4 regions of the Chromobacterium paludis genome follow, and region 2 is predicted to be linked to each of the others. Evidence: predicted binding sites of a transcription regulator. Region 2 holds the regulator's gene; each other region holds the start of a gene.

Region 1 (7,344 bases), 280 kb from region 2:
ATGTCGGCACCATACAAAGCTCAGGCTTCGATGGTTCGCTGAACTACCGCCTGCCTTTGGGCAGGCTGGGGGAGCTGGAGTTTGAGAATCACTACAGCCGGGTGCTGGGCTTCACCCAAGCGCTGGCGCCGGGCGCGCTGCCGCAGGACATGGCAGGGGGAACCAGCTTGCCGCGTTGGCGCAATATACTGCGCATCGGCCACCATCTGGGCGACTGGAGCGGCAATCTGATCGTGCGCAGCTACGCGAGCACGCTGAACGCAGCGAGGCCTGGCATGCCCACCCTGCCGGGACAGCCGGCTAGGCTGCCGGCCTTTTCCATGCTGGACTGCAATGCCAGCTGGCAAGCCGGACGCCGCTGGCAGATTGGCGGCGGCATCAGCAATCTGGGCGACAAGACCCCTCCCTACGCCACCGGTGTGGGCAGCAATGGCTACCAAGGCAATTGGGACGACAGCTGGGGCCGCAGCTACTGGCTGAGCGCGCGCTATCAGATGCCATAAAAAAACAGGCTGACACGCAGCCCGTTCACCTCGTCCTCAAGGCAGATCGGCGTAACCCATGCGCCGCTGGATGATGCGGGTTTTACGGGCCAGACCGGGCGCGCCGCGATGGTCGTCGTAATAGCGCGGATTGGGCACCATGGCCGCCAGTTTGGCCGCCTGGCCGGAAGACAGCCTGGCCGCGCTGGTGCGGAAGTAATGGCGCGCGGCCGCCTCGGCGCCGAACACGCCGTTGCCCCACTCGATCACATTGAGATAGATCTCGAAGATGCGGCGCTTGTCCAGGGTCTTTTCCAGCATCACAGTGATCAGGGCCTCCTCCAGCTTGCGCCATGGCGTCTTGCCGCTGGACAGGAATAGGTTCTTGGCCAGTTGCTGGCTGATGGTGGAGCCGCCGGCGACAATGCGCCCCTTCTTCAAGTTCTTCTCGAACGCCACCTCGATGCCATCCCAGTCGAAACCTTCGTGATCGACGAACTTGGCGTCCTCCGCCGCGATCAACGCCCGCTTCAGATTGGGCGAGATGCGCTCGTACGGCACCCAGCGATGGCTGAGCTCCGCCTCCGGATCGTCCTGCTTCAGCTTGGCCAATTGCTCGTTCATGAAGGAGCTGGCGTCCGGATTATGGTCGCGCCAATACAGGATGTGGCCAAAGATCCAGAGGTTATACAGCAGAAAGGCGGCCGCCAGGGCCGCCAGAATTTTCAGAATCCAGCGTGTCATGCTCAGGCCAGCACTTCCCTCAACATATTGGTCACCTTGCGCGTTTCCGGCTCCACGCCGCGCCAGATGGCGAACGATTCCGCGGCCTGCTCCACCAGCATGCCCAGGCCGTCGGCCAGCATGCCCGCGTTCTCGCCTTGGGCTCGCTGCAGGAAGGGCGTCAAGCCGCTGCTGTACACCATGTCGTAGGCCAGGGTCCGCGGCGTGAACACGCCATGCGGCAGCGGCGGCATCTCGTTGTTCAGGCTGGTGGAGGTGGCGTTGATGATGATGTCGAAACTGCGGCCGTCCAGCGCGTCGTAGCCGACAGCCTCCACTTTGCCATAGCGGGCGAAGTGATGCGCCAGCGCCTCGGCCTTGATCACGGTGCGGTTGGCGATGGTCAGGCTGGCCGGCTTCTGCTCCAGAATCGGCTCCAGCACGCCGCGCACCGCGCCGCCGGCGCCCAGGATCAACACGCGCTGGCCGCCTATCGGATAATCCAGGTTTTCCACGATGTCGCGCACCAGGCCGACGCCGTCGGTGTTGTCGCCATAGACCTTGCCGTCGCGGAAAGTCAGCGTGTTCACCGCCTCGGCCGCCCGCGCGCGCTCGGTCAATTCAGAGGCGTAGCGGAAGGCGTCGCTCTTGAACGGCAGGGTGATGTTGAGCCCCTTGCCGCCGTCCGCGACGAAGGCGTCGACCACCTCCTTGAACTTGCCGATATCGGCGAACAGCTTCTCATAGCGGATGTCCTGGCCGGTGGCCTGGGCGAACTCCTGATGGATGAACGGCGACTGGCTGTGGGAAATCGGGTTGCCGATAACGGCGTAACGGTCGGTCATGGTCGGCTTTCCAAAAATATGCGCCGCTTGGCGGCGGGGTCAGGCCACACTTTGCCGCGTAACGCCGCAAACTTCAACCGCCGCCGTCAAACCGCTCAGCCCTGCGCCCAAGGCAGGCCGCGCTGACGCCAGCCGCCCACCGAGTTGCGATGACCGTTCTCGTCCTTGTCGCCCTCGAAGCCTTCCAGCACGTTGTAGACCTCGCTATAGCCATTGGCCGCGGCCAGCCGCGCCACTTCGTCTGAGCGCGCGCCGGAGCGGCACAGCACCAGCAGCACCGCCTCCGGGTCCACCTGGTGGGTCAACTGCGCCCAGAAGTGCGGATTGGGAACCATGCCGGGGAAGCTGCGCCATTCGATGTTGACCGCTTGCGGCACCGTGCCGACGAATTGCCATTCGGCGTGGCTGCGCACGTCCAGCAGCACCGCCTTCGGCAAGCCTTGCATCATTTCGTAGGCCTCGTCCGGCAACACCGCCCCGCTATAGGGCAATCCCATTTTCTCGGCCCGCTCATGCGCGGCCTGCAGTATCTGGCTCATGCGGCTCATGCTGGTTTCCTCCTGTTGCAACACGTTGTGCCTATGCTGTCGATTATCTGCCCAGGCGGCATGGCTGGCAAATAGCACCAATATGGTGCATATCAAATTCACGCGGCACCAAGCTGGTTCAATATTGTCCATACCAGGCTGCTGGCTAAGGCCAAATGGCTATGACACAATGCAGCAGCTGCGTTTTTCAAGCTGGCACGCTTCCTGCTTAATGCCGGGCGTACCAATTTTCCGCACTTGCCCTTGGGTGCACGTTGCCTTTCAGGAGATAAACCATGGCAGTAGCCGACGTAGTCAAGCTGATCCAAGAAAACGACGTCAAATTTGTCGATCTGCGCTTTACCGATACCCGCGGCAAAGAACAGCACGTCTCCATCCCGGCACACGTGCTGCTGGAAGATGCCGACGCCTGGTTCGAACGCGGCCATGCCTTCGACGGCTCGTCCATCGCCGGCTGGAAAGGCATCCAAGCCTCCGACATGCTGCTGATCGCCGACCCGGCTACCGCCCGCATCGACCCGTTCTTCGACGAGCCGACCGTATTCATGCACTGCGACGTGATCGACCCGGCCGACGGCAAGGGCTACGACCGCGACCCGCGCTCCATCGCCAAGCGCGCCGAAGCCTACCTGAAAGCCTCCGGCGTGGGCGACACCGCCTACTTCGGCCCGGAGCCGGAATTCTTCATTTTCGACAGCATCACCTGGGGCGCCGACATGTCCGGCTGCTTCGTCAAGATCAAAGCCGAAGAAGCGGCCTGGGCCTCGGCTGAAGAATTCGAAGGCGGCAATATGGGCCACCGTCCGGGCATCAAGGGCGGCTACTTCCCGGTGCCGCCGGTGGATTCCTCGCAAGACATCCGCTCCGCCATGGTGCTGCTGCTGGAAGAACTGGGCATCCCGGTGGAAGTGCATCACCACGAAGTGGCCACCGCCGGCCAGAACGAAATCGGCACCAAGTTCAGCACGCTGACCCAGCGCGCCGACTGGACGCAAATCCTGAAGTACGTGGTGCACAACGTGGCCCACAGCTACGGCAAGACCGCCACCTTCATGCCCAAGCCCATCGTCGGCGACAACGGCTCCGGCATGCACGTTCACCAGTCCATCTGGAAAGACGGCCAGAACCTGTTCGCGGGCGAAGGCTACGCCGGCCTGTCCGATACCGCCCTGTACTACATCGGCGGCATCATCAAGCACGCCAAGGCGCTGAACGCCATCACCAACCCGGGCACCAACTCGTACAAGCGTCTGGTTCCGCACTACGAAGCGCCGGTGAAGCTGGCTTACTCCGCCAAGAACCGCTCCGCGTCCATCCGCATCCCGCACGTGGCCAGCCCCAAGGCTCGCCGCATCGAAGCGCGCTTCCCGGATCCGCTGGCCAACCCGTACCTGTGCTTCTCCGCGCTGCTGATGGCCGGCCTGGACGGCATCCAGAACAAGATCCACCCGGGCGACGCCGCGGACAAGAACCTGTACGATCTGCCGCCGGAAGAAGACAAGCTGATCCCGACCGTCTGCGCCTCGCTGGACGAAGCCCTGGCCGCGCTGGACGCGGACCGCGAGTTCCTGACCCGCGGCGGCGTGTTCTCCAACGAATGGATCGACGCCTACATCGAACTGAAGATGCAGGAAGTGAACCTGGCCCGCATGACCACCCACCCGGTCGAGTTCGCGATGTATTATTCGCTGTAAGCTGAAACGCAGCGCGCAAAACGGCAGCCCGCGGGCTGCCGTTTTACATTTCCGCGCCGCCTGTCGCATGACGGCCCGTCTCGATTTGCTTATCATGCAGGGGCATCCATACCCGCTTCAGACGATGAAAACACTCGCTTTATGCCTGCTGCTGGCTTGCGGCGGCGCGCAGGCCGCCGCCATCTACAAATATGTCGACGCCCAAGGCAACGTCACCTACACCAACGTGCCCTTGCGCGGCGCCCAGCCCATCACGCTGAACCCGTTATCCACCTACCACAGCCGCAAGCCGGCCGGCGGCAACGCAGAGAAGCCCGCCGCTTCCGGCGGCTACCCCAGCGTGGATGCCGACACCCAGAAACAGCGCGACAACGGCCGCAAGAAAATCCTGGAACAGGAACTGGCCAACGAGGCCAAGGCGCTGGAAACGGCGAAGAAAGCGCTGGCGGACGGCAAGGCCGTGCGCCTGGGCGACGAGGCCCGCAACTATCAGAAATACCTGAACCGGGTGCAAAAACTGCAAGATGAAGTCACCGACCGCGAGAAAAACGTCGCGGCCCTGAAGAAGGAACTGGGCCTGCCCTAGCCCGCCGCACCAATCTGGTGCAAACTATCCATCCAGCCGCCGCCTTTGCGCCGCGGGACCGCTCTTTCGCCCCCTCCAAGCTGGCGCGCTTATTGCTGTGCAATGCGTCGGCGCGCCTGCGCCGCTCATCCCAACCATAACGGACGCCCATGTCGACACCCAGCTTTGCCGGACTGGAACTGCTAGACACGCCGGTTTTGATCTGCGATGCCGCCGCCGCGCTGCGCTTCGTCAATCCCGCCTGCGAAAACCTGCTGGCGCTGGGCAGCCGCGAGCTGCTGCGCCGCAGCCTGATCGACCTGTTCCAGCCCAGTCCGGCCCTGGAGCAGGCGCTCGCCACTGCCCTGCGCCAAGGCGCCAGTTATATCGAGCACGATCTGGAGCTGCGCCCGCAGCATCATGACGTGGTGCTGCATGTGGCCCTGTCCATCACGCCGATAGACGCGGACGCGCCGCTGGCGCTGATCGAGCTGAGGCCACTCGATCAGCAGCTGAAAATCGCCAACGAGGAACGCTCCCTGCTGCAGCACCAAGCCAACCGCGAGCTGATCCGCAACCTGGCGCACGAGATCAAGAACCCGCTGGGCGGCATCCGCGGCGCCGCGCAATTGCTGGAGCACGAACTGGCCGACCGGCCGGAGCTGAAGGAATACACCGAAGTCATCACCGAGGAGGCCTTGCGCCTGCAAACCCTGGTGGACCGGCTGCTGGCGCCGCATCGCAGCCGCAGCCGCAGCCAGGTCAACATCCACGAAGTGCTGGAGCGGGTGCGCAGCATCGCCCTGGCCCAGCATCCGCAAGGCCTGGCCGTGGCGCGCGACTACGACACTAGCCTGCCGCTGCTCACCGCCGACAAGGAACAGCTGATCCAGGTGGTGCTCAATATCGTCAACAACGCGGTGCAGGCCCTGCGCGGCCAGGGCCGCATCGTGCTGCGCACGCGGGTGGCGCGCCAGATCACGCTGGCGCGCAAGCGCCACCAGCTGGCATTGAAATTGCAGATCGAAGACGACGGCCCAGGCATTCCCGACGACATCCGCGACCACATCTTCTACCCGCTGGTCACCGGCCGCGCCGAAGGCACCGGCCTGGGCCTGACCCTGGCCCAGGCCTTCGTCCACCAGCACGGCGGCAGCATAGAGTTCGAATCGCGGCCGGGGCAAACCTGCTTCACCGTGTTGCTGCCCTTCGGCAACGACGCGGCATAACGACAAAAGAACACGAGGAGAACGCCCATGGGGCAAGCAGTCTGGATCATCGACGACGACAAGGCGATACGCTGGGTGCTGGAAAAGGCGCTGACCCGGGCCGGCATAAGCTTCGCCAGTTTCTCCAGCGCTGACGACGCGCTGAACGCGCTGTACGACGCCACGCCGCAGGCCATCATTTCCGACATCCGCATGCCCGGCACCGACGGCCTGAAGTTCCTGGCCAAGGTCAAGCAGGAGCATCCGCAGCTGCCGGTCATCATCATGACCGCCCATTCGGACCTGGATTCGGCTGTATCTGCCTTCCAAGGCGGCGCCTTCGAATACCTGCCCAAGCCCTTCGACATCGACCAGGCCGTGCTGCTGATCGAGCGCGCGCTGGCCGAGAGCCAGGCCCAGAGCGGCGGGCCGGACAGCCCGGAGGCGCTGCCGGTGCTGCTGGGCCAGGCGCCGGCCATGCAGGACGTGTTCCGCGCCATCGGCCGCCTGGCCCAGTCCCACGTCACCGTGCTGATCACCGGCGAATCCGGCACCGGCAAGGAGCGCGTGGCGGAGGCGCTGCACCGCCACTCCATCCGCGCCGGCAAGCCCTTCATCGCGCTGAACACCGCGGCGATACCAAAGGATCTGCTCGAGTCGGAACTGTTCGGCCATGAGAAAGGCGCCTTCACCGGCGCGCTGGCCACGCGGCGCGGCCGCTTCGAGGAGGCCGAGGGCGGCACGCTGTTCCTCGACGAGATCGGCGATATGCCCACCGAGCTGCAGACCCGGCTGCTGCGCGTGCTGTCAGACGGCCATTTCTACCGCGTGGGCGGCCATACGCCCATCAAGGCCAATGTGCGCGTGATCGCCGCCACCCACCAAAACCTGGAGCAGCGCGTGCGCGACGGCCAGTTCCGCGAAGACCTCTACCACCGGCTCAATGTGATCCGGCTGCGCCTGCCGCCGCTCAGAGAGCGGCGCGAGGACATTCCGCTCCTGGCTCGCCATTTCCTGGCCAAGAGCGCGTCCCAGCTGGGCGTGGAACCCAAGCGCCTGTCCGAGGCGGCGATGGCGCTGATCCAGCGCAGCGCCTTCACCGGCAATGTGCGCGAGCTGGAAAACCTGTGCCAATGGATCTGCGTGATGGCGCCGGGCCAGACCGTGGAAGTGGCCGACCTGCCGCCGGAGCTGCGCGAACCGGCCGCGACGCCGGCGGCGGCCGCGCGCGATGAGGCGTGGGAGCAACAACTGGCAGAGGAAATCCGCCTGCGCCTGC
Region 2 (7,344 bases):
ACGAGGCCATGAGCCGCTCTCCGCGCACCATGCAAGCCGACAAGCTGGCGGCGGAGGCAGGCTTCCTGATGAAGCAGCACCAAATCACCAGCCTGGTCGTCGTCGACGCCGACGGCAAGCCGGCGGGCGTGCTGCACATGCACGACCTGCTGCGCGCCGGCGTGTTTTAACTCCCGCCGCCCGGCCGCAAGGCCGGCGGCCGCAAGGACAGATATGCGCATGATTTCCGAGCAGGCCCGCAAGGTGAAACTGCTGATCATGGATGTGGACGGCGTGATGACCGACGGCCGCATCTTTTACAACGCCCAGGGCGAAGAGAGCAAATCCTTCTACGTGCAGGATGGTCTGGGCCTGCGCCTGCTCAGCCGCACCGGCGTGCAGCTGGCCATCATCTCCGGCCGCGCCGACCGCTGCGTGGAGCACCGCGCCCGCGCGCTGAAGATAGACCACTACTACGGCGGCGTGCATGACAAGAAAGTGGCGCTGGCCGACTTGCTGCAAAAAACCGGTTTCTCCGCCGAAGAATGCGCCTTCATCGGCGACGACCTGATCGACCTGCCCATCCTGACCCGCGTCGGCCTGGCGGTGGCGGTGCCCGAGGCGCCGCCGCAAGTGCGACAGCACTGCCACTATGTCACCGGCAACCCCGGCGGCCACGGCGCGGTGCGCGAACTGGTGGAGCTGATCATGCAGGCGCAGGGCACCTTCGACGCCATCATCGCGGAATACCTGGCATGATGCGCCTGCTGCGCTCCCACCGGTTGTTCCCGGTGCTGCTGATCGGCCTCACCGCCATGCTGACGCTGTGGCTGGACCAGATTTCGCGCTGGGACACCCGCCACCGCGAGCTGGACCCGGACAAACCGGAATACGTAGCGGAAAACCTGGTGGCCACCCGCTACGACGAACACGGCAAGCTGATGGACCGCCTGATCGCCAGCCGCATGTGGCAATACCCCGGCAAGCCGGAAGCGTATTTCGAAAAGCCGGACCTGTACCAGTACCAGCAAGGCGTGCTGCAATACCACGTCATCGGCGAAACCGGCCGTTACAACAACAAGACGCAACAGGCATACTTCGACAAGAACGTCACCCTGATCAAACCCGCAGACTCGCAGCAGCCGGAAATCCGCATGCTGAGCAGCGCGATGCTGGTGGACACCGGCAAGGAGGTGGCCAGCTCCAAGGCCCCGACGGCGATCTACCGCGGCCACTCCGAAGCGCACTCCATCGGCTTCCTGTACCAGCACCAGCAAGGGCTGCTGACTCTGCTTTCCAGAACCAAGATCATCTATGCCAAATAAACCCCGCATCCTGCTGGCCGGCCTGCTGCTGGCCGCCGCCGCGCTGGCCCAAGCCGAACAGGCCGACCGCGACAAGAACATCGAAATCACCAGCGACAACGGCTGCGTTTCGGAGCTGAAGAACAAGAACGTCTCCACCTGCAGCGGCAATGTCGTGGTGGTGCAAGGCACGCTGCGCCTCACCGGCGACAAGCTGACCGTGAGCCAGGACAAGGACGGCAACCAGACGCTGCACGCTACCGGCCGCATCGTCACCTTCCGCCAGAAAATGGACAACGACGGCGGCTGGGTAGAGGGCCAAACCAGCGTGCTGGACTACGACAGCGCCAAGCATCTGGTGGTGCTGACCGGCAATGCGCGCGTCAAGCGCAACGGCGACCTGTCCATCGGCAATGTGATCCGCTACAACACCCTGGACGAAACCTTCGAAGTCGTGGGCGGCGGCCCGTCCGCCAGCGGCCAGGGCCGCGCCGTGGTCATCATCCAGCCCAAGAAAAAGGCCGCCTCGCAACCGGCCGGCGGGGCAGCCAAGCCATGAAGCACAGCGTTCTCACCGTTTCCCACCTGAAGAAGCGCTTCAAGAAGCGCACGGTGGTCAAGGACGTCTCGCTGAGCATAGAAAGCGGCGAAGTCGTCGGCTTGCTCGGCCCCAACGGCGCCGGCAAGACCACCAGCTTCTACATGATCGTCGGCCTGATCGGCGCCGACGACGGCGACATCCGGCTGGATGAGCAATCCCTCACCCACTATCCCATCCACCAGCGCGCCCAGCTGGGCCTGGGCTACCTGCCGCAGGAGGCATCCATCTTCCGCCGCATGACGGTGGAAGAAAACATCGCCGCCATCCTGGAGATCGCCGGCCTCAAAGGCAAGGAGCTGGAACAGGAGCTGGACCTGTTGCTGGACGACCTGAACATCGGCCACCTGCGCGACAGCAACGCGTTGGCGCTGTCCGGCGGCGAGCGCCGCCGCGTGGAGATCGCGCGCGTGCTGGCCACCCGCCCGCGCTTCATCCTGCTGGACGAGCCGTTTGCCGGCGTGGACCCGATCGCCGTCATCGACATCCAGAAAATTATCTCCTTCCTGAAGGAACGCGGCATAGGCGTGCTGATCACCGACCACAACGTGCGCGAGACCCTGCGCATCTGCGACCGCGCCTACATCATCAGCGACGGCTCGGTGCTGGCCTCCGGCGTGCCCGAGGAACTGGTCAACAACGACAAGGTGCGCAAAGTCTACCTTGGCGAGCACTTCCACCTGTAAGCGATGAAGCAGGCACTACAGCTCAAGGTTTCGCAACAGCTGACGCTGACGCCGCAGCTGCAACAGTCCATCAAGCTGCTGCAGCTTTCCACGCTGGACCTGCAGGCCGAGGTGGAGCGCTTCCTGCTGGACAATCCGCTATTGGAGCGCGGCGACGAGCCGCGGGACGGCGAGTCCGCATCCGAAAGCCAGGATAGTTCGACGCCGGACGAGCCGGCCGACAGCCGCGACGACAGCGTAGGCGAGCTGATGGACTGGGGCGCCGGCAGCCGCGCCCAGGGCGGCGGCGACGACTACGACCCCATGCTCAACGTGCCCTGCCCGGTCAGCCTACGAGAGCACCTGCTGGCCCAGCTGGGCGAAATCGCCCTGCCCCGCCGCGACGAAGCCATCGTGCGGCTATTGATCGAGGAGCTGGACGACGACGGCTATCTGCAATCCAGCCTGGACGAACTGGCCAGCCATCTGCCGCTGGAACTGCTGCTGGACAGCGACGAACTGGCGGTAGGCCTGGCGCTGCTGCAGCAGTTCGACCCGGCCGGCGTGGGCGCGCGCACGCTGGCGGAATCGCTGCAGCTGCAATTGCAGCGCCTCCCCGCCGCGGAGCCCGGCCATGCCCTGGCGCTGGCCATCGTCCGACAACACCTCGCGCTGCTGGGCGGCCGCGACTACGCCAAGCTGAAGAAGCTACTGGGCTGCACCGATGCCGAGCTGCGCGCGGCGCAGGCCCTGATCGCGCGGCTGAACCCGCATCCGGCCACCGGCTTCCATCACGGCGATGTCCACTACGTGATCCCCGACATCAGCGTGCGCAAACTCAAGGGCCGCTGGGTGGCGGAGTTGAACCGCTCGGCCGTGCCGCGGCTGCGCGTCAACCAGCTGTACGAACGCATGCTGGCCGACAGCCGGGGCCAGGGCGGCGAAATGTCGGCCCGCCTGCAAGAGGCGCGCTGGCTGGTGAAGAACATCCAGCAGCGGTTTGACACCATTCTGAAAGTGGCGGAAGCTATTGTTGAACGTCAACAATTGTTCTTTGAACAAGGCGAAGTGGCGATGCGCCCGCTGATCCTGCGCGATATCGCAGAGGAACTGGGCCTGCACGAATCCACCGTATCCCGCTCCACCAGCCAAAAATACCTGCTTTGTTCGAGAGGTTTGTTCGAACTCAAGTATTTCTTCGGCAGTTCGTTGGAGACTGAAAGCGGTGACGAGTGCTCCGCCACCGCCATCAAGGCTCACATCCGCGGCATGATAGAAGGCGAAAACCGGGCGAAGCCGCTGTCCGACAGCGCCATCGCCGACGCGCTGGCCAAGCAGGGAATACAGGTTGCCAGACGCACCGTAGCCAAGTATCGTGAAGCCATGCAGATTCCGGCGGTGAATCTGCGCAAGGCTCTGTGAGGAGTCAGCACAAGAATACAATGCCGCCCGACAACCCGCCCGGGCGGTCAACACCAGAAGGAGCTAGGGTATGAACCTCAAAGTAACTGGCCTGCACCTGGAAGTCACGCCATCGCTGCGCGAATACATCGAGAACAAACTGGAGCGCATTACCCGCCACGTCGACAATGTGATCGACGTCTCCGTTACGCTGTCCGTGGACAAACTGGTTCAAAAGGCCGAGGTCAATGTGCATCTGTCCGGCAAGGACATCCACATCGAAGCCTCCGAGGCCGATCTCTACGCCGCCATCGACCTGCTGATGGACAAGCTGGACCGCCAGGTGCTCAAGCACAAGGAAAAGCTGACCGAACACCGGGCCCAGAGCTCCGGCGAAGCGTCTCAGGCCTCGCTGTGACGCGAGCTTGAAAACAACGGGAACCCAGGGGTTCCCGTTTTTCTTTGCGCCGCCCGGTTTTCAGTACTATCAAGGCAACGTAGAATCCCGGGTTTATTCCAGCGCCGCATGCATAATCCAATATGAATCTCATCGGCAAGATACTGACTCCGGACCATGTTCTGCTGGATCTGGACGTCTCCAGCAAGAAGCGCGTGTTCGAGCAAGTCGGGCTTCTGGTGGAAAACACGCGCGGCATCGCCCGCAGCGAAATCTTCGACAGCCTGTTCAGCCGCGAAAAACTGGGCTCCACCGGCCTGGGCCAGGGCGTGGCCATTCCGCACGGCCGCGCGCGCGGCCTGAAGGAAGCCACCGGCGTGTTCATCCGGCTGAAGGCGCCGATTCCGTTCGAGGCGCCGGACGGCAAGCCGGTGCAGTGTCTGTTCGTGCTGCTGGTGCCGGAACACGCCACCGACCTGCACCTGCAAGTGCTGTCTGAGCTGGCCCAACTGTTCTCCAGCCGCCAGATGCGCGAGAAAATGCTCAACGCCTCCGGCCGGGAAGAACTCTACCAGCAGCTCTGCGATTGGATGCCCAATGCCTAGCATCACCGTGCGCCGCCTGTATCAGGACAACCAGCAGAAGCTGAACCTGACCTGGGTCGCCGGCACCGGCGGCTCAGACAACGTCATCGGCAACGTCATCGGCAATGACGGCCAGCGCCCCACTCTGGCGCTGGTGGGCCACCTGAACTTCATCCACCCCAACCGCGTCCAGGTGCTGGGCCTGGCAGAGGTGGACTACCTGAACAAGCTGGAACAATCCGCGGCCAAGACCGCGCTGGACCAGCTGTTCCATAAGAGCATGTCCGTGGTGATGGTGGCGAATAACCAGCCGGTGCCGCGGCTGCTGCGCGACTATTGCCACAGCCATAACGTGCCCTTGATGACCAGCACGCTGGAAAGCCCGTACCTGATGGACGTGCTGCGGATCTACCTGGCCCGCGCGCTGGCGGTGTCCACGGTGCTGCACGGCCTGTTTCTCGACGTGTTCGAGATTGGCGTGCTGATCATGGGCGACTCGGCCATGGGCAAGAGCGAACTGGCGCTGGAATTGATCTCGCGCGGCCACGGCATGGTGGCGGACGACGCGGTGGAGCTGTACCGCATTGGCCCGGACACGCTGGAAGGCCGCTGCCCGCCGCTGCTGCGCGACTTCCTGGAAGTGCGCGGTCTGGGCATCCTGAACATCCGCACCATATTCGGCGAAACCGCCGTCCGCCCCAAGAAGGTGCTGAAGCTGATCATCCACTTGGTCAAAGCCAACGATCAGGCCATGCAGGCGCTGGACCGGCTCAACATCCAATCGGAAACGCAGGAGATCATAGGCGTCACCGTGCGCAAAGTCGTGCTGCCGGTGGCCGCCGGCCGCAACCTGGCCGTGCTGGTGGAGGCCGCCGTGCGCAACTACATCCTGCAGCTGCGCGGCATAGACAGCACCCGCGAGTTCATCGAACGACACACCAATTTCTTGCGAGACCAGGAAAATGCGCCTGATATTGATTAGCGGCCTGTCCGGCTCCGGCAAATCCGTGGCCTTGCGCGCGCTGGAGGACTCCGGCTTCTACTGCGTGGACAATCTGCCCGCCACCATGCTGCCGGAGGCAATGGCGCTGTACGAGGAATTTGGCTATCACGACATCGCCATCAGCGTGGATACCCGCTCCGGCCCTTCGCTGGGCGCCCTGCCGCAAGTGGTGGAGCAGCTGCGCGCCAAGGGCATGGATGTGCGCCTGCTGTACCTGGAAGCCAAAGCGGAAACCTTGGTCAAACGCTTCTCCGAGACCCGCCGCCGCCACCCGCTGTCCGGCGCCGGCATCACGGTGGAGGAAGCCATCCAGGTGGAACAGGAGATGCTCAGCATCGTGCCGGAACTGGGCACCCGCATCGACACCAGCGAGCTGTCGGCCAATGGCCTGCGCAGCTGGGTGCGCGAACTGGTGGATGCCGACAGCAACCGCTTGACCCTGATCTTCCAATCCTTCGGCTTCAAGCATGGCGTGCCGCAGGACGCGGACTTCGTCTTCGACGCGCGCTGCCTGCCTAATCCCTACTACGATCCGCTGCTGCGCCCGCTGACCGGCCGCGACCAGCCCATCGTGGACTTTTTCGCCCAGCACGCCGAGGTGGCCGATATGATCGCCGACATCCAGTCGCTGATCGCCAAGTGGCTGCCTTGCTATGCCAAGGAAAACCGCAGCTATCTGACGGTTGCCGTCGGCTGCACCGGCGGCCAGCACCGCTCGGTGTTCATCATCGAGAGCCTGGCGCGCGCCTTCGCCGACAAACAGATACTGGTGCGCCATCGCCAGCTGTATCCCGACCATTGAACAGGCTGGCGGGCGGCGCCAGCCGTCCGCTCCTGGAGAACACCCGATGTCCCGCCGTCAAACCATTACCGTCGCGCTGACCGGCGCCTCCGGCCTGCCTTACGGCCTGCGGCTGATCGAAGCCCTGCTGGCCGCCCAAATCCGCGTCTGGGTGCTGTATTCCCAGGCGGCCCAGATCGTGGCCAAGCAGGAAATGGACTTGACCCTGCCTTCCCGTCCCGCCGACATGAAGGCCTGGCTATTGCAGCGCTACCCGGCCGCGCCGGAGCTGCTGGAAGTCTACGGCCGAGAGGAATGGTTCGCGCCGGCCGCCTCCGGCTCCAACCCGCCGGACGCCATGGTGGTGTGCCCCTGCTCCATGGGCACGCTGGCGGCCATCCGCCACGGCATGAGCGACAACTTGATCGAACGCGCCGCCGACGTCTGCATCAAGGAGGGGCGCAAGCTGGTGCTGGTGCCGCGAGAAACTCCGCTATCGGCCATCCATCTGGAAAACATGCTGGAACTGGCGCGCCTGGGCGTGGTGATCCTGCCGCCCGCCCCCGGCTTCTATACTCACCCCAAGAGCGTGGACGACATGGTGGACTTCATTGTGTCCCGCATGCTGGATC
Region 3 (7,344 bases), 340 kb from region 2:
GCCTGGCGCCGCCCGCGCCCGCCAGCCGGCTGCCCGCGCACAGCGCGGAGGCGGCGAGCGGAATCAACAACAGCAGAACAAGCCAATGCGTAGCAGTCATGGCCTCAGCCCTTCAAAGCGGTCAGTTGCCGCACGTCCAGCGTTTGCAGCGTGCGATGAATGCGGCGCGCCAGCAGCGCCATGATCAGCACCGCGCACACCGCGTCGGTGGCGATGCCTATCTCCACCACCTCAGGCGCCTTGCCGGCCATCAGCGCCAGCGTCAGGTGGGCGCCGTTCTCCATCAGGCAGTAGCCGAAAATCTGCTTGAGGATGTTGCGCGAGGTGACGATGCAGGCCAGGCCCAGCAGGAAGTGGCCCAGCGACACCGCCAGCGCCGGCTTCAACGGCGCCACCACCGCCAGCCGCACGGCATCCACCGCGTACCAGCTGACCAGTACGATCAGCGCCGCCAGCACGGCCATCCAGGCCGGGCCGAGCAGGCCGGTCAGCTCAGGATCATCCGGCAGCGGCCCCAGCAGCTTGATCAGGATCAGCGGCGCCAGCACCACCTTGGTGACGAAGGCCGAAGCCGCCCACAGCGTCAGCTCGTGCGAGCCCTGGGCGCTGGCCAGCGCCAGGAACACGCCCACCAGCGTCAGCGATTGCAAGACATAGAACCAGGCGGCCGTCGCCACGCGATTGGCGCAAATCACCAAGAGCGAAGTGACGATCAACAGCCCGGCCAGGTTGTTGACGATCAGCATGCCGTCCATCCTCGCCTCCTCAAGCCAGCCACGCCGCGGCGATGAAGCTGGAAGCCAGACTCATCGCCAGCAGCGCGGCCAGCACGGTTTTCATTTGCCAAGGCAGCGGCTGGGCCGCGGCCACCACAGGGGACGGTTCGCCCGGCACCGTCTTGCCGAACCAGCGCAGGAACCAGGCGAAGCTGGCCACCGATTCCGCCATCGCCAGCAACATCAGCGGCAGCAGCCACGGTTCGCCGGCCGATAACTGGAAGCCGGCGGCGAAGATGGCGAACTTGCTGAAGAAGCCGTTGAACGGCGGCACGCCGGTAATGGCCAGCGCGGCCACGCAAAAGCTCGCGCCCAATAGCGGCGCGCCGCGCAGCAGGCCGCGCAAGGAAGGTAGCATCCGCGTGCCGCAGCTGTAGCTGAGCGCGCCGGCCACCAGGAAGAACAGGCTCTTGGCGAAGGCGTGGTTGAAGATGTGGGCGATGGCCCCGTTGAAAGCCAGGCGCGAGCCGAAGGCCGACAGCGATAGGGCCAGGAAGATGTAGGACAACTGGGTGATGGTGGAGTAGGCCAACAGCCGCTTCATGTCGGTTTGCGGCAGATACATCCAGAAGCCGTACAGCAGCGTGACGGTGGCCATCACCGCGCCCACCCAGCCCACCAGGTGCGGCACGCTGCCGGCGGCGTCCAGCGCGCGGGCGAAGATGTAGACGCCCACCTTCACCATGGAGGCCGCGTGCAGATAGGCGGACACCGGCGTCGGGGCCTCCATCGCGTCCGGCAGCCACATGTGCAGCGGCAGCTGGGCCGATTTGCCCCAGGCCGCCCACAGCACGCCCAGCAGCACCACGACCTTGGCGGCATCCGGCAGCGCCGAGATCGCGGAGAGGCTGAAGCTGCCGCTATGCGCGAACAGCCAGCCGGCGGCCAGGTACAGGCCCAGCGAGCCGACATGGGTGATCAGCAAGGCTTTCAAGGCAGACTGCAGCGCCTTGGGTTTCTGGTAATAGCCGATCAGCCCCCAGGAGCAGGCGCCGGTGATCTCGAAGCACACCAGCTGGCCCAAGAGCGTGGACGATAGCACCAGGCCGGCCATCGCGCCGATGAACACCAGCAGGTAGGCGTAGTAGCGCGGCGCGGCGGCGTGCGGATGCTCGCGGTTGGCCGGCGTCATATAGGCGGTGGAGTACAGCGCCACCAAAAAGCCCAGCCCCACCACGGCCATGCCTATCAGCGTGCTGAGCCGGTCCACGGCCAGGCCCAACAGCTCGATGCCGTTGAAGCTGAGCAAGGGGTAGTGCGCGGCCATGCCGCCGGCCGTTTTGAAGGCCGCGGCCAGCCAGATGGCGCCTATGGTCGCCAGCAGCGCGAACAGCGGCGCCAGGAAGCGGCCGGCTGGGCGCGGGCTGGCCAATACCAGGGCCGTGCCTAGGAAGGGCAGCAGGATGGTCGCCAGAGCGAGGGGTTCCATGAATGCTCCTTAAAGACCGGTGAGATAGAAAGCAAAGGACAGCGCGGCCAGGCCGAAGCCCACCCAGGTGACGCGCGCGGTGAGCAGGAAGCGGCCGCGCGCCATGCTGTTCTCGATGACGGAAGCGACGACGAACACCGCCAGCAGCTTGAGCGGCAGCCAGGCCGCTGCGGCCAGCAGCGCGGCCGGCGCCAGGCTGTCCGCCGCGCCCAGCGGCAGGAACACGCCCAGCATGAACTGCGCCAGCACCACTTTTTTCAGCGCCAGGCCGAGTTTCAGCAGCGCCAGCGAGGGGCCGGAGTATTCGGTCAGCGGGCCTTCCTGCAGCTCCTGCTCGGCTTCGGCCAAGTCGAAGGGCAGCTTGCCCATCTCGATGAACACGGCGAAGGCGAAGGCCGCCAGCGCCAGGCCGATGGCGGCCGGCGACTGCAGATAGCTGCCGGACATGCCGCTGGCGATGGCGCCGAGATTGGTGCTGCCCTCGATCAAGGCCACCACCAGCAGCGAGAGCATCATCGTCGGCTCCACCAGAATGCCCAGCGTCAGCTCGCGGCCCGCGCCGATGCCGGCGAAGGAACTGCCGGAATCCACGCCGGACAGGGCGAAGAAAAAGCGCGCCAGGCCAAACAGATAGACGAAGGTGATCAGGTCGGCCAGCGGGCCGGCCGGCGAGTGGCGGGTGAGCGCCGGCAGCGCCATCGCCAGCATCAGCATGGCGGACAGCTGCACCGCCGGCGCCAGGCGGAAGGCGAGGCCGGCCCGGCCCGGCGCTACATCCTGGCGGCGGAACAGCTTGAAAATGTCGCGGTAGTCCTGCAGCACGCCGGGGCCGCGACGCGAATGCATGCGGGCGCGGATCATCCGCGACACGCCGGTGAACAGCGGCGCCAGCGCCAGCAGCAGCGCGGCTTGCGCGACGGCCAGGGGGAGGGATTGCAATGCTTGCATGGTGGTTCTCCTAGCGCGCGGCGATCAAGAGCAGCGCCAATAGCGCGATCACCACGTACAGGCAGTACAGGCGGAAATCGCCGTGCTGCAGGCAGCGGACGCGGGCCGCCAGCCTGTCCGCCCAGCGGGCGATGGGCAGGGTCAGCGCCCGGTCCCACAGCGGCTCGGCGCGGCAGGCCCCGGCGATGGTCTTCTCCAGCGCGGCGTCCAGCCTGGCGGCCGGCGACAACTGGCCGCGCAGGCGGTAAAGCGGGGCGAACATATGCGCCACCGGCTGGGTCAGACCCTGCGGGCCGACCGACATCGACGCCTCCTGCGCGTAGCCGCAGGCCCAGGCATCGCCCTGCTGGCGGCGGGCCAGCCGCGCGCCGCGCAGGATGGACAAGGCCAGCAGCACGCACAAGGGCAGCGAGATCAGCAATACCGCCAACAGCGGCATGGACACCATGGTTTGGGCATGCAGGCCGGGATGGATGGCCAGGCCTTCCGTCACGGAGGCCGGCGCGGCATGCGTCAAGGACGCCGCCACATTGGCCATCAGCGGCGACACCGCGCTGGCGCCCACGCCTAGCAGCAACAGCGCCAGCGCGGCCAGCAGCATCGCCGCGCGCATGGGCAACGGCGCCTCGGTCGCCTCCGCGGCATGGCGGCTGCGCGGCGCGCCGGAGAAGCACATGCCGTAAGCCTTGACGAAGGCCATGGCCGCCAGCGCGCCGGTCAGGGCCAGCATCACCATGGCCAGCGGCCCGGCCAGCCGCAGCGCGAAGCCGGCGTCCTGGCTGACGGCGAACAGCGCCTGGTAGGTGAACCATTCGGACACGAAGCCGTTGAACGGCGGCAGCGCGCAGATGGCCAGGCTGCCGGCCAGGAAGCTCAGCGCCGTCCACGGCATGCGCGCGGCCAGCCCGCCCAGCCGCTCCATGTCCTTGCTGTGGGCGCGGTAAAGGATGGAACCCGCGCCCATGAACAGCAGGCCCTTGAACAGCGCGTGGTTGAGTAGGTGGTAGCCGGCGGCGACAAAGCCCAGGGCCGCCAGCAGCGGCTGATGCTCGGCCAGGCCCAGCATGCCCGCGCCCACGCCCAACAGGATGATGCCGACGTTCTCCACGGTGGAGTAGGCCAGCAGCCTTTTCAGGTCCTGCTCGGCCAGCGCGTACAACACGCCCAGCACCGCGGAGGCGCCGCCTATGGCCAGCACCAAGAGGCCCCACCACGCGGCGCGCGCGCCCAGAATGTCCACGCCCACCTTGATGATGCCGAACACGCCTATCTTCACCATCACGCCGGACATGAGGGCCGAGGCGTGCGAGGGCGCGGCCGGGTGGGCGCGCGGCAGCCAGCCGTGCAGCGGCGCCATGCCTGCCTTGGCGCCGAAGCCGAACAGGGCCAGCAGGAACACCGCGGAGGCGAGCGGTCCGTCCAGCTTCAAGGCGCGGAAGCTGTCGAAATCCAGGCTGCCGCTTTGCGCGTACAGGAGGAGAAAGGCGGTCAGGATCAGCACCGAGCCGGCGTGGGCGATCAGAAAGTACAGGAAGCCCGCGTTCACCGCCTCCTCGTCCTGCTCGAAAATCACCAGGAAGTAAGACGCCAGCGACATCGCCTCGAACAGGATCAGGAAGTAAAACGCGTTGTCCATCGCCACCAGCCCTGTCATCGAGGCGATGAAGGCATTGGCGAAGAATCCCATCGCGCCGATGCCGCGGCCGCGGTATTCCCGCACATACGACCAGCCATACAGCGAGGCGAGCAGCGTCAGCGCCGAAATGGCCAGCAGCAGCAGCGCGGCCAGCGGGTCCAGCCGCGCGGCGAAATGGGCGAATGCGAACGGTCCGTCCATCACCAAGCGTTCTACCGTCCCGCTTTGCAATACCGGCAGCGAGGCGGCCAGTCCGCAGGCCGCGCCGGCGATGCCGAACAGCGACGACGCGGCGATGGCCAGCGTTTCCAGGCGGGCCAGCAGCAGGCTGAGCAGCGCGCCCGCGCCGTACAGACAGACGGCCAGCAACAGCCATTGCAGGGGCGCGAGGCTCATGGTCTTTCCTCCGGCATGTCCCACTCCGCGCCCAGCGCGAACAGCGCCGCCTGGCGGCGGACATCGGCGGCGCGCGCGAGCGCATCGTTGTCTTCCATCCGCAGCGCCCGCGTCGGGCACACCCGCATGCATTCCGGGCCATCGGCCAGGCCCTGGCACAGGTCGCACTTGATGGCGATGGCCTTCACGCCAGGCTCCCAGGCCAAGAGCGAGGACAGCGTGGCGTTGCTGTCGCGCGGCGCGGCGGCCGGCTCGGTTTCCGCCGGCGGCGGCTGCCAGGCCGGGCTGACGGCGGCCACGCCACCGCACGGCGTGCCGGAGAGCTGGATGGCGCCGAAAGGACAGGCGATGGCGCATAGCTTGCAGCCTATGCACAGCGTTTCATTAAGATCGACGGAATGGCCGGACAGCGAGATCGCCGCCACCGGACAGACGCGCGCGCAAGGCGCGTCGTCGCAATGGCGGCACAGCACCGGCGCGGTGACGGCGGCCGTGCGGGTGACGGCCAGTCGCGGATGCGCCTGCAGGCCGGCCGCGCGGTGCAGCGCGGAACAGGCGGCCATGCAGGTGTTGCACCCATTGCAAAGCTCGGGCTCTGCAATGACGAAGCGGTTCATGATTCCCCCAAGTAAAGCCAGGCGGGGCCCGGGATGGCTTGTGACTTGCAGGAGACGTGCCAGATGTGGGGCGTGCTGAAACTGTGTTTATTTTCAGTGGCTTGGCTTCGGCGCGGTGGCGGTGGAAGTGTCGAAGCGGTGTCGGCGGGTAAGCGGCGTCGTCAGAAGTGACGAAGGTGGAAGATAAAGACGGGGCGATGGCGCGGGTAAGGCTCTTGGTCTGCCTGCCTACTCGCTTGTACGGAGGGGCGTAAACAAAACATTCACGGTATTATGCTATTGGAATGATATATTGTTGATGTCCTTTTCTGGAATGTTTGATTTCAGAGGACTTCCAAATTTTCCATCATTTAATTTGTTTTTTGTCGATTAAATATCACCATGTTTAGGGATGATTTTATGCGATTTTTATTATTGTTTTCCCTTTTTTTAAGTTTTCCTGCTCTTGCCCAGATACAGTGTGACCAAAAGTCATGGTTGTCGACCGCTACTTGTGAAAACCTGGAAGTGAAAAAACTTATAGATGAAGTTTCAGCGGCGATATCCATGAAAAACTGTAAGGGTGATGACGCAATCGAAATGAAGGATTTGGCAAGGGCATGGGGTCGGGAGCAGTACCATTGTGGGCTGGAAGAGGGGGAGGCTGCTTGTGTCGAAGAGAGATTGAAAGAAGAGCTCAGTCTGTACGGGAAAATAGAAGGGTGCGATTTATCGAATCATGCGGTATTTTTTAAGCAGGTTGAGCCATTTTATTTATTAAAACATCTAGATTTTTATGCGGGGAAAGAGGTTGCAATGATTGGCCGCATGAAGGTTAACCACTGTGATGATGAGAGCGCATTCTCAGGCTCTATATCGGATATCGATTCTCATGTTGTTATTCCGGTGTTGTTTAAAGGCTTGGATGGCGATAAGAAGACTTTGCTCTGTCGATATGGCGAGGTTGTGTCAGGCTGGGATGGCAGGGTAATGATGGATTCGTCTAAGCATGGAGTCTTTATTGTCGGCGGTAAATCTCAGGAGGGAGATTAATTCCCTACCTGTCAAACTGTTAGGGATAATAATGCGGGCACGGCAATTGCGCGCCCGCTCAGGGTATTCCTTAGTTGAAGCTGTAGTTGCTCCAGATGTTGCGGCCATAACGGTCGAAGCCATATATATTCAGCGACAACTGGGTGTAAGTGTTCTGGCCAGCCTGTTTGTTCTGGCTCAATTTTCCGCTGAACTTGGCCGGGCTCGCCGGGTCGCTTGTCATATACTTGGCTGTGATGGACTCGTAGCGCGGTTGCGAGACACCATACATGGTCATTTCCAGAAGCCTGGGGGCGATGCCGGATGGCTGCTTCCAACTCAGGGTAATGTCGCTGCCAAGGTTTGCGTTGGACAGCGTCGAGATACTGGCGTCGTCCAGCTTGGCGTAGTTGCTGTTATCCATTGAGTCCGGCAGAAAAACGGGTTGGCTCACGGTAATATCCTTGGCCAATGCCTGGGTGAAGTCTGGTTGGGAAAATAGGCGCACTTTTACCTGACCGGTGCGCATAG
Region 4 (7,344 bases), 220 kb from region 2:
GGATGATGCGCTGCTCCGTCGGCGTGAAATCGCGCCCCTCCACCCGAACGTGGTAACGCCCGTCGCTGCCGAACAGATTATCCACGATCAGGAACACCAGGTCCGGATCAAAAATCAGAAGACCGGTGCCGCGCAAGGGCTTGACGTGAACCAGGTTCAGGTTGGTCGGCACCACCAGGTTGCGGATGAACTCGCTGTACTTTTGCACCCGCACCGGTCCGACCGAGATTTCGGCATTGCGACGCAGAAAATTGAACAGGCCGATGCGCAGATTGCGGGCGAAACGCTCGTTGATGATTTCCAGCGTCGGCATGCGGCCGCGGACAATGCGCTCCTGCCGGCCGATGTCGTAACTTCGGACCCCCTGCGCATCCTGCGCACCGTCGTCATCTTCGTCCTCTCCGGAGACGCCTCTAAGTAGCGCGTCTACCTCTTCCTGGGACAGGATATCGTCGCCCATGGCGCCCTACTGCTTCTGGATGATGAAGGATGTAAAGAGAATGCTGTCGACGACAGGATTATCGCCTGCGTCCATCGCTTCGTTGATGATCTGCTTGACCTGGGCCTTCAGCTTCACTTTGCCGTCCGGCGTGCTCAACTCGGACGCGCTCTTGGACGACAACAGCAGAATCACCGCGCTGCGGATCTTGGGCGCGTATTCGGTGAATTTTTTCTTGGCTTCCTCGTCGCTGAGCTCCGCCTGCATGTCGATTTGCAGCAGGCTGCCGTCGTTGCCGGCAAGATTGACCACAAAGGTGTCCATCTTTTCAAAAATCGGCGGGCCGTCGTGCTTTTTCTTTGCGCTTTCCTTGGTTTGCTCGCTCTGCGCCGAGCCGGGCGCCTTGTTCACGTTGGTGAACATATAGGCGGCCAAGCCCCCTACGGCCGCCAAAACCAGAATCAGTAACACGATGACGATCAACATCAGCTTGTTGCCGCCGCCTCCCGCCTTTTTTTCCGCCTTGTCCGCCGCTTTTTTATCATCAGACATACTTTATGACCTGTTCTTTATGGAGTGCCTAGTGAAATCTTAAACGATTTCCCCTCCATATTTTCCAGTTTTCTCATCAGAATGAACAGAGTCGAAAGTCAAATGAGTCAGGCAAAGATGCTGAGTATGCCGCGCGCCGCCTTGATCGAGGCCAGGGCGTCCACGCCATCCACCTCGGCTACGCCTTGATTCTGCTGGCCTCTCTTCTGTTGGTAGGCCTGTTGCTGACGGCCGGAATTGCCGCTGGACACCTGGGAATCGGTAAGCTGGATGCCGCTGGACGACAGCATGGAGCTGAGCTTATGCATATTGTTTTCCAGCGCCTCGCGCGTGGCCGGCACGGCTGCCGTGAACAAAACCTGGGCCTGGTCGGTGCCGTTCATCTTCAGCGTCACCTCGATGGGGCCCATTTGCGGGGGGTTCAGCTGAATCTGAGCCTTGTCCATTTTCAAGTTGACCATGCTCAGCATCTGCTCGCCCAGCGCCTTGCCCCAATTGGGATCGTTCAGGGTCTGCGGCAAAGTGAGCTGCGGCACCGCAACCGCTTGCGCCTGCTGGCTCTGCGAGGGCTGCTGCAGTTGCTGCAGCGGCAAGAATTGCGGCGCAGAGGCATCCTGGTCCGGCAATTTTTGCTGGTTGGCCTGCCAATTGAAACCCTGCTTGCCCACTTGCAGCAGCAGCGCGGGATCCACTTTGGCGTTCCCCTGCTGCGCCAGCAGGTCCTGCGTCGGCGCCTTGACATCGGCAGACGGAGCCTGTTGCGGCTGCAGCGCGGCCAGCAGCGGCAGCGCCAATGCCGCCTGGGCCGGGTCGGCGTCGTCGCCGTGCTTGCTGGCAGGCTTGTCGTCAGCGTCCTTGCCATCGCCGCCATCGCCCAGCCCTTGCAGCATGCCGCCCATGGCGCTCATCTGCACGCCCAGCAGGCTGGCGAACAGATCGCCGCCGCCCTCGCTTGCAGCCGAGCTGGCCGCGCCAGCTTGGCCGGCATTGCCGCCGGCACTGGCCGGAGGGGTATTGATTATGATGGTCATGATGCGCCTCGACGAGGGTGGGACGCAGTTGGAAAAGCAAGGAATGTGCCAGCTCCTTAGCGCCGCTGACAAAACTCCGTCAGAGAACCTGAGCCAAGGCGGGCCGGACTAGGTTAGCGGCGCTTGCCACGCGCTCACGCGGTTCCCGGCTTTGCCCCCGCTTCGCGGATGGCGATTTTTCTTTCCGGGGCTGCCCGGCGCGCGGAGAGGAGAAATTGGTTTGGCCAAAGATCGCGAACGCGTTCTCAGGCATCTTCGCCGTGGGTGCGGTCCCAGAACTGGCGGGTAGCAAACTCGTCGCTGCGTTTTTGCTCGCGCTTGGCTTCTTGCAGCGCCTCCCGTTCGCGCTCGCGCTGCAATAGCTTCTCGTAAGCCTTGAGCTTCTTGTACTCCAGCTGCCAGGCCTGCCGCTCCAGCACGAAACGCTGCGTGCAGCGATCCACGTCCTGCTTCTGCTGCACCATGGCCTCATCCAGCCGCAGCAGGAAACGGCAGAAGTCCTGATATTGAATGACCGACATGCCCTGACTGCCGCCCGCCATCAGACGCTGGCGATATTCCTCGCGGAAGTTGTCCAACTGTTCCAGCCGCATCCTGGCCTGATTGAGGGCATTCTGCGCCAGGCTCATTCGCTCCGCCGCCGCCTGCTGCTTCTCGTCAGCCAGCTTGATCAGCAACTGATACTTGCTCTCCGCCATGGCTCAGCCTCAGGCCAGCACGCTCGCCAATTGCTGGCAGCAAGAGGCGTAATCATGCGATTCATGCATCGGCTGGGTCAGGAAGCCCACCATGGGCAATTGTCGCCGCAGGGCATCGTCCAGCACTGGATCCGAGCCGGCGACGTAAGCGCCTACGCTGATCAGGTCCCGGTTGCGCCGGTAACGCGAATACAGTTGCTTGAAATGGCGAGCCAGGTCCATCTGCTGCTGCGGCACCACATCCACCATGACGCGGCTGATGGATTGCTCGATGTCGATGGCCGGATAATGCCCGGCCTCGGCCAGGTCTCGCGACAACACGAAGTGGCCGTCCAGGATGGCGCGCGCCGAGTCGGCGATCGGATCCTGCTGATCATCGCCCTCGGACAGCACGGTGTAGAAACCGGTGATGGAGCCGCCGCCCTCCTCGCCGTTGCCCGCTCGCTCAATCAGCTGCGGCAGCCGGGCGAACACCGACGGCGGATAGCCCTTGGTCACCGGCGGCTCGCCGATGGCCAGAGCGATCTCGCGCTGCGCCATCGCGTAACGGGTGACGGAGTCCATCAACAGCAGCACATCCAGGCCTTGGGCGCGAAAATATTCCGCCAGCGCGGTGGCGTACGCCGCGCCATGCAGCCGCATCAAGGGCGGCATGTCGGCCGGCGCGGCCACCACCACCGAACGCGCGCGCCCCGCTTCGCCCAAGATGTTCTCAATGAAGTCTTTGACTTCGCGTCCCCGCTCGCCTATCAGTCCCACCACCACGACATCGGCCTTGGTGAAACGGGCCATCATGCCCAGCAATACCGATTTGCCGACGCCGGAACCGGCGAACAGGCCCAGGCGCTGGCCGCGCCCCACCGTCAGCAGGCCGTTGATGGCGCGCACGCCCACATCCAGCACGTCGTGCACCGGCGTACGGTCCAGGGGATTCATCGGCTGGCTGTAGAGGGGAAACCAGGCTTCGGGGTGGACGGGACCCAGCCCGTCCAGCGGACGCCCCAGCGAATCGAGCACCCGCCCGAGCAGATTCATGCCCACCGGCACTTGGCGGCCGGCAAAGCCCTCCGCGCGCGCCGCGCCGGCATTTTTGCCATACAACGGCGGCGCGTGCGACGACAAGGGCAACACCGGCGTGCCGGGCAGCAGGCCGTGCACATTGGTCAGCGGCATCAGGAAGACCTTATCGCCGGAGAAACCCACCACCTCGGCTTCCACCGCCTGGCCATCGGCCAGCATCACGCGGCAGGCGCTGCCCACCGGCAGCTTGATCCCCACCGCCTCCATCACCATGCCGGTGACGCGCACCAGCCGGCCGCAGGGTTGCCACAGTTCGGCGGCCGCGGCAGCGTCGGCGCAGGCGCCCAGCCAGGCGCGCTGGCGTTCAATCAGGCTGCCGCTCATCTCCCGCCTCCAGTCCCAAGGCTCGATTCATCGCCGCCAGCCGCGTCTCCACGGTCATGTCCAGCCGCACCGATGTGGTATCTATCACGCAGCCGCCGCGGGAAATGGCGGGATCTTCTATCCACTGCCAAACCGTTTCCGGCGTTTCCAGTTGCAGGAACTCGCGCGCGGCGGCCAAATCCGCCGGATTGACGCGCAGACGGGCGCTGCTGAGCGTGGAGGGCAGCTCGGACAAGGCCGCTTGCAGCAGCGGCAACACCGCCTGGGCATCCTGCTGCAATTGCTGCTGCAGGAGCTTCTGCGCCAACTGCCAAGCCAGCTTCAGCACGTCCCGCGCCAGCTCGCTCTCCAACCTGCCTAGCTCCGCGGAAAACTCGCCGGCAAGCTTTTGCAGGGACTGCCAGGCCTCATCCAGTCGCGGTTGCAGCTCGGCGCGCGCCTCGGCCGCGCCCTGCTCCCTGCCCGCCTGCATGCCCTGCTCGAAACCCTCGGCCCGACCTGCCTCCAGGCCAGCCTCATGACCGGCTTGCCAAGCCTCTTGATGAATGGCTTCCAGTTCCGCCGCCGTGGGGTAGCCCAAGCCCGGCCCATCCTCTGCAACCGTCTCCGCATCCTGCTCGGCCAGGGCTTCCGCCTCGGCCAGCGGCATGGGAGCGGCGGACTCCGCCTCGGCCGCGGCGATTTTCTCCGCCAGGCTGGGACCGCCGGGTTTGCGCATCTGCGCCATGGCAACCAGCTGAGCCGGCGACAAGGCCTGGGCGAAGCCGTCTAGCGACGCCGGGCTCCAGCTGCTCCAGCCTTCCAGCTCCTCGCCCGGAATGATGGGATTACTCGACGAGGCCTTCATCGCCACCCTTGCTGCCTAGCACGATCTGGCCGTCGTCGGCGAGTTTGCGCACGATCTTGAGGATTTCCTTCTGCTCGGCCTCCACCTCGGACAGCTTGACCGGGCCTTTGGATTCGAGGTCGTCGCGCAGCATTTCCGCCGCGCGCTGCGACATATTGCGGAAGATTTTTTCTTTCAGATCGTTGCTGGTGCCCTTCAAGGCGATCACCAACGAATCGGACTGCACTTCGCGCAGAATGGTCTGGATGGAGCGATCGTCGATGTCGAGCAGGTTCTCGAACACGAACATCTTGTCCTGAATGCGCTGCGCCAGCTCTGGGTCGTATTCGCGGATGAAGCCCAGCGCCGAGGTCTCGACATTGCTGCCCATGAAGTTGAGGATTTCCGCGGTGAGTCCCACGCCGCCGGACGCGCTCTTTTTGATGCGGTCCGAACCGGACAACAGTTGCGTCAGCACGTCGTTCAATTCGCGCAGCGCCTGCGGCTGCACGCCTTCCAGCGTGGCGGTGCGGATCAGCACCTCGTTGCGCATGCGCTCCGGAAAATAGGCCAGGATGGAGCTGGACAGGTCCGGTTCCAGATGCACCAGGATGGTGGCGATGATCTGCGGGTGCTCGTGGCGGATCAAGTCGGCCGCTGACGAAGGGTCCATCCACTTCAAGCTCTCGATGCCGCTGTGGTCGTTGCCCTGCATGATCTTGTCCAGCAGGTTGGCCGCCTTGTCCGGACCCAGCGCCTCCACCAGCACATTGCGCAGGTACTCGTCGGAAGCGCCAATGCTGGCGCGCGCCTGGCATTCCTGGCGGAACTGGTCCACCACCTGGTCTATCTGCTCGTAGCTGAGGTTGTTGATCGCCGCCATCGCCAGCGAGATCTTCTGCACCTCTTTCGGCCCCAGATACTTGAACACCTCGACCGCTTCGGCCTGCCCCAGACTGAACAGCAGGATGGCGCTCTTGCGTATGCCGTTATCACTCATCGGAGCTGATCCATTCCTTAATGATCTGGGCCGCCATGCGCGGATCGGACTTCACGATCTCGCGCACCGCTTCCAGATTGCTAGCATATTGGCGACGCTGCGCTTCGCGCGGATCTTCGTGCCCAGACCTGCCCGCCGCGGCCGCCATCGCCTCGCCCTCTTCGCCATCCTCGCCCGCCACGCTCAGCAGGCGGCCGCCCTTGACGGCCAGTCCGCCCTCGGGCTCGCCCGGCGGCGGCGCCGGCCGCACCAGATCGCGCATGATGGGTCTCACCACGCCGAACAAGAGGTACAGCACGGCTATCGTCAGCAAGCCGTACTTGATCAGGCTGGTACCGTTGTCGGTGACGTAATCGACCACGCGTTCCTGAACGGTGACCGGCTGGGCATTGTCGGCAAAGGCGGCATTGACCACGTTCAGCGTATCGCCGCGCGAGGCGTTGTAGCCCATGGCCTCCTTGACCAGATTATTGATCTGCTGCACTTCTTGCGCCGTCAAGGGCGTGGGCTTCATTTCGCCGTTTTTGTCCGGCATGCGGCGATAATTGACCACCACCGCCGCCGACAGCCGCTTGACCACCCCAGTCGGCACCTTGGTGTGCTGTATGGTCTTGTCCACCTCGTAATTGGTGGTGATGTCGCGCTGCAACGCGCCGCTGGCGCCCAGCGTCTGCCCGGACAAGGTGGCGGTACCCGGCGCCGCGCCCGGCGGCAGCGTGATCGGCGCCGAAGCGGCCGACGGCGGCTGATTGGACAACGCGCCCGGCACGCCGGTGGGGTTGGCCGAGCCATTGACCAGCTTCTCGCTGATCTGCTGGCTGCGAGTGGCGGATGGATTGGGGCTGGAATTGGGGCGATAGGTTTCCGAAGTCTGCTCGATTTCGGAAAAGTCGACATTGGCGGTGACTTGCGCGCGCGCGTTGCCCTTGCCGAAAATGGGCTCCAGGATGTCTTCGATGCGCTTGACGTAGCCATCCTCCACCTGGCGCACGAAGCCCAGTTGGCGCTGATCCAGGCCGGAGTTGTCATCCGGTCCCGACTGCTTGGACAGCAGATTGCCATCCTGATCCACGATGGTGACGTTCTTGATGGGCAGATTCGGCACCGAGCTGGACACCAGGTGCAGAATCCCCGCCACCTGGCCGCCGTCCAGGATGCGCCCCGGATACAACTGCAGCATCACCGAGGCCGTGGGCGCCTGCTGCTCGCGCACGAACACGCTCTGCTTGGGGGAGGCGATGTGCACGCGCGCGCTCTGCACCGAAGAAATGGCTTCTATGGTGCGCGCCAGTTCGCCTTCGATGGAACGCTGGTAATTCACCTGCTCGGCGAATTGGCTGATGCCGAACTTCTGGTTATCCATCAGCTCGAAGCCGACGCCGCTCGCCTTGGGC

What was found. The regulator sigma-54, encoded in region 2, starts transcription at its own class of promoters, with help from an activator protein. The targets are predictions, from matches to a motif close to CTGGCACGCTTCATGCTT.
Region 1: the regulator sigma-54 is predicted to act here: its motif matches at 2,791-2,808, upstream of glnA (type I glutamate--ammonia ligase).
Region 3: the regulator sigma-54 is predicted to act here: its motif matches at 5,848-5,865, upstream of FYK34_RS09390 (4Fe-4S dicluster domain-containing protein).
Region 4: the regulator sigma-54 is predicted to act here: its motif matches at 2,057-2,074, upstream of FYK34_RS10005 (flagellar hook-length control protein FliK).

Annotation. Positions count from the first base shown of each region.
Region 1 is NZ_CP043473.1:2,661,776-2,669,119, forward strand. It holds gene FYK34_RS12410 (TonB-dependent receptor plug domain-containing protein) at 1-503, shown strand, start outside; gene mtgA (monofunctional biosynthetic peptidoglycan transglycosylase) at 540-1,226, opposite strand; gene aroE (shikimate dehydrogenase) at 1,229-2,050, opposite strand; gene FYK34_RS12425 (rhodanese-like domain-containing protein) at 2,146-2,598, opposite strand; gene glnA (type I glutamate--ammonia ligase) at 2,874-4,292, shown strand; gene FYK34_RS12435 (DUF4124 domain-containing protein) at 4,417-4,878, shown strand; gene glnL (nitrogen regulation protein NR(II)) at 5,028-6,086, shown strand; gene ntrC (nitrogen regulation protein NR(I)) at 6,114-7,344, shown strand, end outside.
Region 2 is NZ_CP043473.1:2,386,047-2,393,390, forward strand. It holds gene FYK34_RS11020 (KpsF/GutQ family sugar-phosphate isomerase) at 1-170, shown strand, start outside; gene FYK34_RS11025 (KdsC family phosphatase) at 214-738, shown strand; gene lptC (LPS export ABC transporter periplasmic protein LptC) at 735-1,304, shown strand; gene lptA (lipopolysaccharide transport periplasmic protein LptA) at 1,294-1,842, shown strand; gene lptB (LPS export ABC transporter ATP-binding protein) at 1,839-2,567, shown strand; gene FYK34_RS11045 (RNA polymerase factor sigma-54) at 2,571-3,968, shown strand; gene hpf (ribosome hibernation-promoting factor, HPF/YfiA family) at 4,039-4,365, shown strand; gene ptsN (PTS IIA-like nitrogen regulatory protein PtsN) at 4,488-4,949, shown strand; gene hprK (HPr(Ser) kinase/phosphatase) at 4,942-5,910, shown strand; gene rapZ (RNase adapter RapZ) at 5,891-6,733, shown strand; gene FYK34_RS11070 (flavin prenyltransferase UbiX) at 6,780-7,344, shown strand, end outside.
Region 3 is NZ_CP043473.1:2,041,260-2,048,603, reverse strand. It holds gene FYK34_RS09415 (hydrogenase 4 subunit F) at 1-100, opposite strand, end outside; gene hyfE (hydrogenase 4 membrane subunit) at 105-755, opposite strand; gene FYK34_RS09405 (hydrogenase 4 subunit D) at 766-2,205, opposite strand; gene FYK34_RS09400 (respiratory chain complex I subunit 1 family protein) at 2,215-3,153, opposite strand; gene hyfB (hydrogenase 4 subunit B) at 3,164-5,185, opposite strand; gene FYK34_RS09390 (4Fe-4S dicluster domain-containing protein) at 5,182-5,748, opposite strand; gene FYK34_RS09385 (hypothetical protein) at 6,184-6,834, shown strand; gene FYK34_RS09380 (carboxypeptidase-like regulatory domain-containing protein) at 6,905-7,344, opposite strand, start outside.
Region 4 is NZ_CP043473.1:2,167,278-2,174,621, forward strand. It holds gene fliM (flagellar motor switch protein FliM) at 1-460, opposite strand, end outside; gene FYK34_RS10000 (flagellar basal body-associated FliL family protein) at 467-991, opposite strand; gene FYK34_RS10005 (flagellar hook-length control protein FliK) at 1,099-2,022, opposite strand; gene fliJ (flagellar export protein FliJ) at 2,268-2,720, opposite strand; gene fliI (flagellar protein export ATPase FliI) at 2,730-4,124, opposite strand; gene FYK34_RS10020 (FliH/SctL family protein) at 4,105-4,971, opposite strand; gene fliG (flagellar motor switch protein FliG) at 4,952-5,950, opposite strand; gene fliF (flagellar basal-body MS-ring/collar protein FliF) at 5,943-7,344, opposite strand, start outside.